Regions from separate parts of the Variovorax sp. FW301-JW7 genome, predicted to be linked through region 1. Evidence: predicted binding sites of a transcription regulator. Region 1 holds the regulator's gene; the other holds the start of a gene.

The links. The regulator NrdR, encoded in region 1, represses ribonucleotide reductase genes. The targets are predictions, from matches to a motif close to CACNANATNTNGTG.
Region 2: the regulator NrdR is predicted to act here: its motif matches at 2,318-2,331, upstream of AC3WQM_RS13310 (ribonucleoside-diphosphate reductase subunit alpha).

Annotation. Positions count from the first base shown of each region.
Region 1 is NZ_JBYTBC010000003.1:495,369-501,543, reverse strand. It holds gene glyA (serine hydroxymethyltransferase) at 1-1,133, shown strand, start outside; gene nrdR (transcriptional regulator NrdR) at 1,167-1,610, shown strand; gene ribD (bifunctional diaminohydroxyphosphoribosylaminopyrimidine deaminase/5-amino-6-(5-phosphoribosylamino)uracil reductase RibD) at 1,639-2,769, shown strand; gene AC3WQM_RS10740 (riboflavin synthase) at 2,856-3,527, shown strand; gene ribBA (bifunctional 3,4-dihydroxy-2-butanone-4-phosphate synthase/GTP cyclohydrolase II) at 3,524-4,678, shown strand; gene ribH (6,7-dimethyl-8-ribityllumazine synthase) at 4,685-5,146, shown strand; gene nusB (transcription antitermination factor NusB) at 5,143-5,673, shown strand; gene AC3WQM_RS10720 (pyridoxal phosphate-dependent aminotransferase) at 5,670-6,175, shown strand, end outside.
Region 2 is NZ_JBYTBC010000004.1:304,776-310,950, reverse strand. It holds gene AC3WQM_RS13320 (sigma-54-dependent transcriptional regulator) at 1-1,492, shown strand, start outside; gene ampD (1,6-anhydro-N-acetylmuramyl-L-alanine amidase AmpD) at 1,479-2,096, shown strand; gene AC3WQM_RS13310 (ribonucleoside-diphosphate reductase subunit alpha) at 2,445-5,357, shown strand; gene AC3WQM_RS13305 (ribonucleotide-diphosphate reductase subunit beta) at 5,570-6,175, shown strand, end outside.

The DNA of each region.
Region 1 (6,175 bases):
ACGCCTCGCCGGCCGTCATGGCCGCCCAGGGCTCGCAGCTCACTAATAAATACGCCGAAGGCTACCCGGGCAAGCGCTACTACGGCGGCTGCGAGCACGTCGACGTGGCCGAGCAGCTGGCCATCGACCGCGTCAAGCAGATCTTCGGTGCCGACGCCGCGAACGTGCAGCCGCATTGCGGCGCCTCGGCCAACGAAGCCGTGATGCTCGCCTTCCTGAAGCCCGGCGACACCATCATGGGCATGAGCCTGGCCGAAGGCGGCCACCTGACCCACGGCATGCCTCTCAACATGAGCGGCAAGTGGTTCAACGTGGTGAGCTACGGCCTGGACGCCAACGAAGCCATCGACTACGACGCGATGGAACGCAAGGCGCATGAGCACATGCCCAAGCTGATCATCGCGGGCGCCTCGGCCTACTCGCTGCACATCGACTTCGAGCGTTTCGCCAAGGTCGCCAAGGACGTCGGCGCGATCTTCATGGTCGACATCGCCCACTACGCCGGCCTCGTGGCCGCGGGCGTGTACCCCAACCCGGTGCCGCACGCCGACATCGTCACCTCGACCACGCACAAGAGCCTGCGCGGCCCGCGCGGCGGCATCATCCTGATGAAGTCGCAGCACGAGAAGGCGATCAACAGCGCCATCTTCCCCGGCCTGCAAGGCGGCCCGCTGATGCACGTGATCGCCGCCAAGGCCGTCGCGTTCAAGGAAGCCCTGACGCCCGAGTTCAAGGCCTACCAGCAACAGGTGGTCAAGAACGCCCAGATCGTGGCCGACACCCTGACCGCGCGCGGCCTGCGCATCGTGAGCGGACGCACCGAGAGCCACGTCATGCTGGTCGACCTGCGTTCGAAGGGCATCACCGGCAAGGAAGCCGAAGCCGTGCTGGGCGCCGCCCACATGACGATCAACAAGAACGCGATCCCCAACGACCCGGAAAAGCCGATGGTCACCAGCGGCGTGCGCATCGGCACCCCCGCCATGACCACGCGCGGCTTCAAGGACGAAGAGGCCCGCATCACGGCGAACCTGGTGGCCGACGTGCTCGAGAACCCGCGCGATGCGGCGAACATCGACGCGGTGCGCGCCAAGGTCCACGCCTTGACGAGCCGCTTCCCTGTCTACCGTTGATTTCGTAATCAGAAGAAGAGAAGCACTGGCCGCATGAAATGCCCTTTTTGCGGTCATCTCGAAACGCAGGTCGTCGAGACCCGCGTTTCGGAAGACGCCGACTTCGTCCGCAGGCGCCGCCAGTGCAGCGCCTGCGACAAGCGCTTCACCACGTATGAGCGCCCCGACGTCAATTTCCCCGTCGTGGTCAAGAAGGACGGCAGCCGCGCCGACTTCGACTCGACCAAGGTGCGCGCCTCGATGATGCTGGCGCTGCGCAAGCGGCCCGTGAGCATCGAGCAGATCGACAACGCCCTGCTGCGCATCGAACAGAAACTCTTGGCCAGCGGCCTGCGCGAAATCGATTCGACGAAGGTCGGCGAACTCGTGATGCGCGAACTCAAGAAACTCGACAAGGTCGCCTACGTGCGCTTTGCCTCGGTGTACCGCAGCTTCGAGGACGTGGACGAGTTCCGGCAGTTGCTGCGCGACATCTGACCCCCGAGAAGGCGTGAACGAACCCGGCATGTCCTCTTCCCGACACGACGCCTCCCACATCGCCACTGCCCTGCAGCTGGCCGCTTCCGCGATCCGCCTGACCGACCCGAACCCGCGCGTCGGCTGCGTGCTGTGTGATGCCGACGGTCATGTGATCGGACAGGGCCACACGCAACAAGCCGGCGGCCCACACGCCGAGGTGATGGCGCTGCGCGACGCGCAGGCCCAGGGCCATTCGACCGCAGGCGCCACCGCCTACGTCACGCTCGAACCCTGCTCGCACCACGGCCGCACCGGCCCCTGCTGCGACGCGCTCATCGCCGCCGGCGTGCGCCGCGTCGTGGCCTCGCTCGCCGACCCGAACCCGCTCGTGGCGGGACAGGGCTTTGCGCGGCTGCGCGCCGCAGGTGTCGAGGTCGAAGTCGGACCGGGCGCCGACGAATCCCGCGAGCTCAACATCGGCTTCTTCAGCCGCATGGTCCGCAAGCAGCCCTGGGTTCGAATGAAGATTGCGGCCTCGATCGACGGCCGCACCGGCCTGCACAACGGCGTGAGCCAGTGGATCACCGGCGAGGCCGCGCGTACCGACGGCCATGCTTGGCGGGCCCGCACCGGCGCGGTGCTGACCGGCGTCGGCACGCTGCTCGAAGACAACCCGCGCCTGGACGTGCGCCTGGTCGACACGCCGCGCCAGCCCCACCTCGTGGTGGTCGACAGCCACCTCCAGACCTCGCCCGACGCTCACATTTTCATAGCTGGCCGTGCCGTCTGGATCTACGCCGCCAGCCGGCACAACGAAGAAAAGGCGGCCGCGCTCGAAGCCCGTGGTGCCACCATCACCTGCCTGCCCAACCTGCACGGCAAGGTCGACCTGCCCGCGATGCTCCAGGACCTCGCGGCGCGCGGCGTCAACGAGCTGCATGTCGAATCGGGCCACAAGCTCAACGGCTCGCTGCTGCGCGAAGGCTGCGTGGACGAGCTGCTGGTGTACCTGGCGCCCAAGCTGATCGGCAGCGGGCTCGACATCGCCAGCCACCTGCATGCCGAGGGCCCGCTCACCTCGCTGACGGGCGCATTGCCGCTCGAATTCAAGTCCGTGGACATGCTGGGGCCCGACCTGCGCATCGTCGCGCGCGTCGCCGGCCGCGACCGCTTCTGAGCCGCCGCCCACGCGGCGCGGCACATTCGCAGTCGCAAACCGGCCCTTCGGGCCGAAGACCCCTCGATGTCTGCGAAAATGTGGAAATGTTCACCGGAATCATCACCGGCGTGGGGCGCATCGCCGCCATCCACGACCTCGGCACCTCCTCCTCCTACGGCAAGCGACTCAGCATCGAGGTGCCCGACGGCTACCTCGACGACGTCGGGCTCGGCGACAGCATCGCGCTCAACGGCGCCTGCATGACGGTCACCACGCTCGCACCTGAACGCGGGCAATTCACCATCGACATTTCCGCGGAGTCCCTCGACAAGACGGCCGGCCTGACCGACGAAGGCAGCCGCATCAACCTCGAGAAGGCCCTGCGCGCGAGCGACCGCCTCGGCGGCCACATCGTCTCGGGCCACGTGGACGGCATCGGCCACGTGAGCTTCTTCGCGCCGGTCGGCGAAAGCTGGGAGCTGCGCGTGGTCGCACCGCCCGCGCTCGCACGCTTCCTGGCCTACAAGGGCTCGATCACCATCAACGGCGTGAGCCTCACGGTCAACAGCGTGGCTGACATCGAAGGCGCCGCCGAGGTCAGCATCAACCTGATCCCGCACACCGTGGAAAACACCTCCCTCGGCGGCCTGAAGGCCGGCTCGAAGGTCAACCTCGAAATCGACACCGTGGCGCGCTACGTGGAGCGCATGCTTCAGGCCGGCATGCTCACACCCTCTCTGACGTCTTCCACGTCTCCCAAGGACACTTCGAAATGAACGCCTCCGTCACGCCGATCGGCGCCCCTCGCGCCGATCGTGCACCCGCACCGATCTCCCCGGTCGAAGACATCGTGGCCGAGCTGGCCGCCGGCCGCATGGTCATCCTCGTGGACGAGGAAGACCGCGAGAACGAAGGCGACATCGTCATCGCCGCCGACCACATCACCGCCGAATCCATCAACTTCATGGCCCGCCACGCGCGCGGCCTGATCTGCCTCACGCTCTCGCGCGAGATGTGCGAGCGGCTGCAGCTGCCGCCGATGGTCCAGCGCAACGGCGCCAAGCATTCCACCGCCTTCACCGTCTCCATCGAGGCCGCCGAAGGCGTGACCACCGGCATCTCGGCCGCCGACCGCGCCCGCACCGTGCAGGCCGCCGTGGCGCGCAACGCCGTGGCCGCCGACCTGGTGCAGCCCGGCCACATCTTCCCGCTGCAGGCGGTGGACGGCGGCGTGCTCATGCGCGCCGGCCACACCGAAGCCGGCTGCGACCTCGCCGCCATGGCCGGCTGCTCGCCCGCCTCGGTGATCTGCGAGGTGATGAACGAAGACGGCACGATGGCCCGCCTGCCCGACCTGCAGATCTTCGCGGCCGAGCACGGCATCAAGATCGGCACCATCGCCGCGCTCATCGAGCACCGCAGCCGCGTCGAATCGCTGGTCGAAAAAGTCGGCTGCCGCGAGATCCAGACCAACTGGGGCACCTTCACCGCCCACGCCTTCGTCGACAAGCCCAGCCGCGGCGTGCACCTCGCGCTGGTGCGCGGCCAGTGGGCGCCCGAAGACACGGTGTCGGTGCGCGTGCATGAGCCGCTGTCGGTGCTCGACGCGCTCGAAGTCAATCGCCCAATGCACTCCTGGAGTCTGGACGCCAGCCTCTCGCACATCGCGAACGAAGGCAAGGGCGTGGCCGTGCTGCTGAACTGCGGCGAAACCGCGGCCGAGCTGCTCGCGCAGTTCGACGGCACCGCGCGCCCGGCGCAAGCGCCCGAGCGCGGCCGCATGGACCTGCGCAACTACGGCATCGGCGCGCAGATCCTGCGCGAATGTGGCGTGCACAAGATGAACCTGCTCGGCGCGCCGCGTCGCATGCCGAGCATGGCCGCCGGCTTCGGCCTCGAAATCGCCGGTTACCTCACGAAAGACTGAACGACCATGCAAGGTTCCAACAAGGGCGAGATCACGCTCAACGGCAAAGGCCTGCGCATCGGCATCGTGCAGGCGCGCTTCAACGCCGACATCACCGACGCACTGGCCGCGGCCTGCCTGTCGGAGCTCGAGGCACTCGGCGTGGCCGCGTCCGACATCCATCATGTGCAGGTGCCCGGCGCGCTCGAAGTGCCCGTGGCGCTGCAGGCGCTCGCCGAGCGCGGCGGCTACCACGCGCTCGTGGCGCTGGGCTGCATCATCCGCGGCGAGACCTACCACTTCGAACTGGTGGCCAACGAATCGGGCGCGAGCGTGAGCCGCGTCGCGCTCGACTACCGCCTGCCCATCGCCAACGCGATCCTCACGACCGAAAACCTCGAACAGGCCGTCGCCCGCCAGACCGACAAGGGCCGCGACGCAGCCCAGGTGGCGGTCGAGATGGCACAACTGCTGGCCACCCTTTCATGACCGAAGACACCTCCAAGTCCGCCAAGTCCCGCCAGTCGCGCACCGGCCTCACCAGCACGGGCGTTCGCAAGGCCGCGGCCAAGTCGAACCGCAGCCGCGCGCGCGAGTTCGCGCTGCAGGCGCTCTACCAGCACCTGGTGGGCCGCAACGACCCGACCGACATCGACCACTTCACGCGCGACCTCGCGGGCTTCCACAAGGCCGACGCGGCGCACTACGACGCGCTGCTGCACGGCTCGATCAACGGCGCCGAGCAGCTCGACGCGCTGATCCTGCCGCTGCTGGACCGCAAGTTCGCCGAGATCTCGCCCATCGAACATGCCGTGATGTGGATCGGTGTGTACGAGTTCCAGAACTGCCCCGACGTGCCCTGGCGCGTGGTGCTCAACGAGTGCATCGAACTCGCCAAGGAATTCGGCGGCACCGACGGCCACAAGTACGTGAACGCCGTGCTCAACGGGCTGGCACCGCAGCTGCGCCCACTTGAAGTGGAAGCCGACCGGGCCACCGGCAAGGCGCGCCCATGAGGATCTCGACGCGCGCGCAGCGCATCGAACCGTTTTACGTGATGGAGGTCGCGAAAGCGGCTGGGGTGCTGGCCCGCGAAGTGGCCCACACCGACCGTCCGATGATCTTCCTGAACATCGGCGAGCCCGACTTCACCGCCCCGCCCCTCGTGCAGGAAGCTGCGGCCCGCGCCGTGCGCGCCGGCGCCACGCAGTACACGCAGGCCACCGGCCTGGATCACCTGCGCGAGCGCATCAGCGGCTGGTACAAGCAGCGCTTCAACGTCGACGTGCCGGCGCGCCGCATCGTCGTCACGGCCGGTGCCTCGGCCGCATTGCAGCTGGCCTGCCTCGCGCTGATCGAATCGGGCGACGAGATCCTGATGCCCGACCCGAGCTACCCCTGCAACCGCCACTTCGTGAGCGCGGCGGACGGCAAGGCCGTGCTGGTGCCGACCACGGCTGAAGAGCGCTTCCAGCTCACCGCCGCCAAGGTCGAAGCCGCCTGGACCGACAAGACGCG
Region 2 (6,175 bases), on a different contig from region 1:
CGACGAACCCGACCTGCGCACGCTCTACGAACTCACGCTGCTGCGCGAAGGCTACCGGGTGGAAGCCGCGGGCAGCGTGTCCGAAGCCTGGCAGCATCTGGAGGCCGGCCGCTTCGACGCCGTGATCACCGACATGCGGCTGCCCGACGGCGAAGGCATGGAGATCATCCACCGCATCCAGAAAGACCAGCGCAGCGAGCGCTGCGTGGTCATGACCGCCTACGGCTCGGCCGAGAACGCGGTCGAGGCACTGAAGGCCGGCGCCTTCGACTACCTCACGAAGCCGGTCGACCTGAAGCAGTTCCGCGCCGTGGTGGCGTCGGCCGTGCAGGCCAACCGCGCCGCGGTGGTCGTGCCGCAGAAGCCGGCGCCGCAGGCCGCCGGCCACGGCGGCGAACGCCCCGATGCGCTGTCCGTGACGCGCAGCGGCGCCACCGCGCTCGACCGGCTGGTCGGCGACTCCGACCCGATGCGCCTCGTCAAGTCGCGCATCGCCAAGGTGGCGCGCGGCATGGCACCGGTGCTGGTGCGCGGCGAGTCGGGCACCGGCAAGGAGCTGGTCGCGCGCGCCGTGCACGGCTGCAGCCAGCGCAGCGAAGGCCCCTTCGTCGCGGTGAACTGCGGCGCGATCCCCGAGAACCTGCTCGAGGCCGAGTTCTTCGGCGCCAAGAAGGGCTCGTACACGGGCTCGTCGCAAGACCGCGACGGCTACTTCCAGGCCGCGCGCGACGGCACGCTGTTCCTCGACGAAATCGGCGACCTGCCGCTGGCCATGCAGTCGAAGCTGCTGCGCGCCATCCAGGAGCGCAGCGTGCGCGCCATCGGCTCGACGCAGGAAGACGCGGTCGACGTGCGCATCGTGAGCGCCACCCATAAAGACCTGCACGCCGAGGTGCTGGCCGGCCGCTTCCGGCAGGACCTGTTCTACCGCCTCAACGTGATCGAGATCGCCGTGCCCGCGCTGCGCGAGCGCCGCGAAGACCTGCCCGCGCTGTGCACCGCGCTGCTCGCGCGCATCGCGCAAGACGGCGGCCTGCCCGTGCCGCGCCTGTCCGACGCGTTGCTGCTGCGCCTGGCCCAGCACCCGCTCGATGGCAACGTGCGCGAGCTCGAGAACCTGCTGCACCGCGCCGTGGCGCTGAACGACGGCGACGAGCTGCACATCGACCTGATGGGCGCGATGACGCCGATGCCGGCCGCGCCGCGCGGCGAATCCGCTGAAGCGCCAGCCGCCGTTGCGGTGGCTCCCGTCGCCGCGCCCGCCGTCGAGCCAAAACCCGCGCCGCCGCCGCTGCCCTCCGACCTGCAAGCCTGGCTCGACCAGCAGGAGCGCGAGATCCTCGTGCGCGCGCTGCACGAAAGCGGCTTCAACCGCACGGCCGCCGCCGCGCGGCTGGGCATGAGCCTGCGCCAGATCCGCTACCGCATCGCGCGCCTGGGCATCTCCACGCCCAACGGCGACGACGGCGCCACCTCGCATGCCGACGACTGACGACCCCGTCACCCCACAGGCCGGCGACGACGGACTCTGGCGCGCCGGCTGGTACCGCTTCGCCAAGGCCCTGCCCTCGCCCAACTTCGGCCCGCGCCCCGTCGGCGCGCAGACCGACCTGATCGTGCTGCACTCCATCAGCCTGCCACCGGGCGAATACGGCGGCGACGCCGTGCAGCAACTCTTCACCAACCGGCTCGACTGGGACGCGCACCCGTACTTCCAGTCGATCCGCGGGCTCGAGGTGTCCTCGCATTTCTATGTGCGGCGCAACGGCGAGCTCTGGCAGTTCGTGAGCTGCGAGGACCGCGCCTGGCACGCCGGCGTGTCGTCGTGGCGCGGGCGCAGCAACTGCAACGACGACTCGGTCGGCATCGAGCTCGAAGGCCTCGAGGGCGAGCGCTTCGAAGAGGCGCAGTACGAGACGCTGGCCAGCCTGTGCGCCGCGCTCGCGCAGCACTACGCGGTGGCCCACATCGCCGGTCACGAGCACATCGCGCCCGGCCGCAAGCAGGACCCCGGCGCCGGTTTCGACTGGCGCCTGCTGCGCGAACAGCTCGGCTGGAATCCACAGATGTTTCCCGAGCAGGTGGTGGCGCGCTAATTTTTTCAATCGCGCGGCGCCTCGTGATGCGGCGCTCTCGCGGCGCAGCAATTTGATCGGCGCAAGCGCGCAGCGCAGCAACCATGCGGCCTGCAGGCCCAAATCGCCTTGCAAGCCGCGCCAGACGTGGGTTGCGCCACCATGGGCCAGTATTCACGCGGCATCGCTGGCGATGTGCTGAGTCCGATGCAATTTCTGTAGGGGTTGCATCCAGAGGCAAACACTACATCTAGTGGTTGTAGCCCTCCCAGACCCTAGATATAGTGTCCTCCCGTTCGGCAACAACGCCGACGCAAGGCCCGCGAGGCCTTGCCATCCAACAAGAATTGCACAACCGAGAGGAAGCGAATGCAAACTGCACTGAACACCCCGTCGACCCCCCGCGCCGTCCCCGCGACGCCGCAGCAGCAACAAGACACTGCGGGCTCGCCCACCGGTCAGAACCTCGCCCACTACCAGATCATTCGCCGCAACGGCGCCGTCGTTCCCTTCGAACCGAACAAGATCGCCATCGCCATGATGAAGGCCTTCCTGGCCGTGCATGGCACCCAGGGCGCGGCTTCGGCCAGCGTGCGCGAAACGGTCGACGTGCTCACGCAAGGCGTGATCCGCGCCATGGTGCGCTCGCGTCCGGGCGGCGGCACCTTCCACATCGAAGACGTGCAGGACCAGGTCGAGCTCGGCCTGATGCGCGGCGGCCACCATGAAATCGCACGCGCCTACGTGCTGTACCGCGAACGCCGCACCCAGGAGCGTTCGAAGCAAGGCGAGCAGGACGTGCCCGCCGCACCGGCGCTGCATGTGCTCGACAACGGCGAGCGCGTGGCGCTCGACCTGAACGAGCTCAAGGGCCTGATCGAGTCGGCCTGCCAGGGCCTGGGCGACAGCATCACCGCCGCCCCCATCGTCGCCGAGACGATGCGCAACCTGTACGACGGCGTGCCGCTGGACGAGGTCTACAAGGCCTCCATCCTCGCGGCCCGCACGCTGATCGAGAAGGACCCCGACTACACCTTCGCCACCGCGCGCCTGCTGCTGCACACGATCTTCAAGGAGATCATCGGCCGCGAAGTGATGCCGGTCGACCGTGCCACCGCCTACGCCGACTACTTCCCGCAATTCATCAAGAAGGGCGTGGACAACGAGCTGCTCGACGAAAAGCTGCTGCAGTACGACCTGCCCCGCCTGGGCGCCGCCCTGAAGGCCGAGCGCGACAACCAGTTCGACTACCTGGGCCTGCAGACCCTGTACGACCGCTACTTCCTGCACGTGCGCAAGTCGCGCATCGAGCTGCCGCAGGCGTTCTTCATGCGCGTGGCCATGGGCCTGTCGCTGAACGAAATCGACCGCGAAGCCCGCGCCATCGAGTTCTACGAAGTGCTGTCGTCGTTCGACTTCATGTCGAGCACGCCCACCCTGTTCAACGCCGGCACGCTGCGCTCGCAGCTGTCCAGCTGCTACCTGACCACCGTGCCCGACGACCTGGACGGCATCTACGAGTCGATCAAGGAAAACGCGCTGCTGTCGAAGTTCGCCGGCGGCCTGGGCAACGACTGGACCCGCGTTCGCGCGCTGGGCAGCCACATCAAGGGCACCAACGGCGAATCGCAAGGCGTCGTGCCGTTCCTGAAGGTGGTGAACGACACGGCCGTGGCCGTGAACCAGGGCGGCAAGCGCAAGGGCGCCGTCTGCACGTACCTGGAAACCTGGCACCTCGACATCGAGGAGTTCCTGGAGCTGCGCAAGAACACCGGCGACGACCGCCGCCGCACGCACGACATGAACACCGCCAACTGGATCCCCGACCTGTTCATGCGCCGCGTGATGGAAAAGGGCACCTGGACGCTGTTCTCGCCCTCCAACGTGCCTGACCTGCACGACCTGTTCGGCGCCGACTTCGAGAAGGCCTACGTCGCCTACGAAGAAAAGGCCGCCCGCGGCGAGATCAAGCCCGCGCGCACCATCCAGGCCTCGGACCTGTGGCGCAAGATGCTCACGATGCTGTTCGAGACCGGCCACCCCTGGATCACGTTCAAGGACGCCTGCAACGTGCGCTCGCCGCAGCAGCACGCCGGCGTGGTGCACTCGTCGAACCTGTGCACCGAGATCACGCTGAACACCAGCGACACCGAAACCGCGGTGTGCAACCTGGGTTCCGTGAACCTGCTGCAGCATCTGAAGAACGGCAAGGTCGACCAGGAGAAGCTCCAGAAGACGATCTCGACCGCAATGCGCATGCTCGACAACGTGATCGACATCAACTACTACGCCGTGAAGAAGGCGCGCGACTCGAACCTGCGCCACCGTCCGGTCGGACTGGGCCTCATGGGCTTCCAGGACGCGCTGTACGAACTGCGCATTCCCTACGCCTCGCAAGAAGCCGTGCAGTTCGCCGACGAGTCGATGGAAGCCATCTGCTACCACGCCTACTCGGCATCGGCCGACCTGGCGCGCGAACGCGGCAAGTACTCGAGCTACAAGGGCTCGCTGTGGGACAAGGGCATCCTGCCGATCGACACGCTCGACCTGCTCGAGAAGGCCCGCGGCGGCTACGTCGAAGTGGACCGCTCGTCCACGCTCGACTGGGACGCGCTGCGCCAGAAGATCAAGAGCCAGGGCATGCGCAATTCGAACTGCGTGGCCATCGCTCCGACCGCGACCATCTCGAACATCATCGGCGTCGACGCTTCGATCGAGCCCTGCTTCGGCAACCTGTCGGTCAAGTCGAACCTGTCGGGCGAGTTCACCGTGATCAACCACTACCTGGTGCGCGACCTGAAGCGCCTGGGCCTGTGGGACGACGTGATGGTCATGGACCTGAAGCACTTCGACGGTTCGCTGCGCCCCATCGACCGCGTGCCGCAGGACGTGAAGGCGCTCTACGCCACCGCGTTCGAAGTCGAGACGACGTGGCTGGTGGAAGCCGCCGCGCGTCGCCAGAAGTGGATCGACCAGGCACAGTCGCTGAACATCTACATGGCCGGCGCCTCGGGCAAGAAGCTCGACGACACCTACAAGCTCGCCTGGCTGCGCGGCCTGAAGACCACGTACTACCTGCGCACGCAGAGCGCCACGCACGCTGAAAAGTCGACGGTGCAATCGGGCCGTCTCAACGCGGTGTCGTCGGGCAACGACGCACCCTCGGGCATGAGCGCACTCGAAGCCGCCGCTGCTGCAGCGCAGGCACAGATGAGCGCGATGCCCGCCACCGACATCGCGTTCTGCGGTGTCGACGATCCGACCTGCGAAGCCTGCCAGTGATGTGCAAGTGAAGCGTCAACACACCAGACGCTTCGATCGATCAGCGAGGTGCTCGCACACGTAAAAAGCGCGCGACGTTCAATCAATCAAGGCATTGACTGACGTCGCGCGATGCATGCGAGCAACATAACAACCCCATAAATGGCGCACGATGTGAACGAGCACTTTGCAACTCACATCGTTGCTCCGATAATTGCGCATTGGATTTTTCTATGTTGACCTGGGACGAAGAAGTCAAGCCCTCCTTACCAAAGGATATGCAACAAGGATTGCAGCAGCACCACGCATCGACCAGCGGTTCTTCCGCAGGTCGCGCGGTCGCCGCTCCGACTTCGTCGCTTGCACAACCCGCCACTGCCACCGCACCGGTGGCCGCCGCTGCAGGCCAGCGCGTCAAGGCTTCCGACAAGCGGATCATCAACGGCCAGACCGACGTCAACCAGCTGGTGCCGTTCAAGTACAAGTGGGCCTGGGAAAAGTACCTCGCCACCTGCGCCAACCACTGGATGCCGCAGGAAGTGAACATGACGCGTGACATCGCGTTGTGGAAGGACCCGAACGGCCTGACCGAAGACGAGCGCCGCATCGTCAAGCGCAACCTCGGCTTCTTCGTGACTGCCGACTCGCTGGCCGCCAACAACATCGTGCTGGGCACCTACCGCCACATCACGGCCCCCGAGTGCCGCCAGTTCCTGCTGCGCCAGGCCTTCGAGGAAGCGATCCACACGCACGCGTACCAGTACATCGTCGAGTCGCTCGGCCTGGACGAGAGCGAGATCTTCAACGCCTATAACGAAGTGCAATCGATCCGCGAGAAG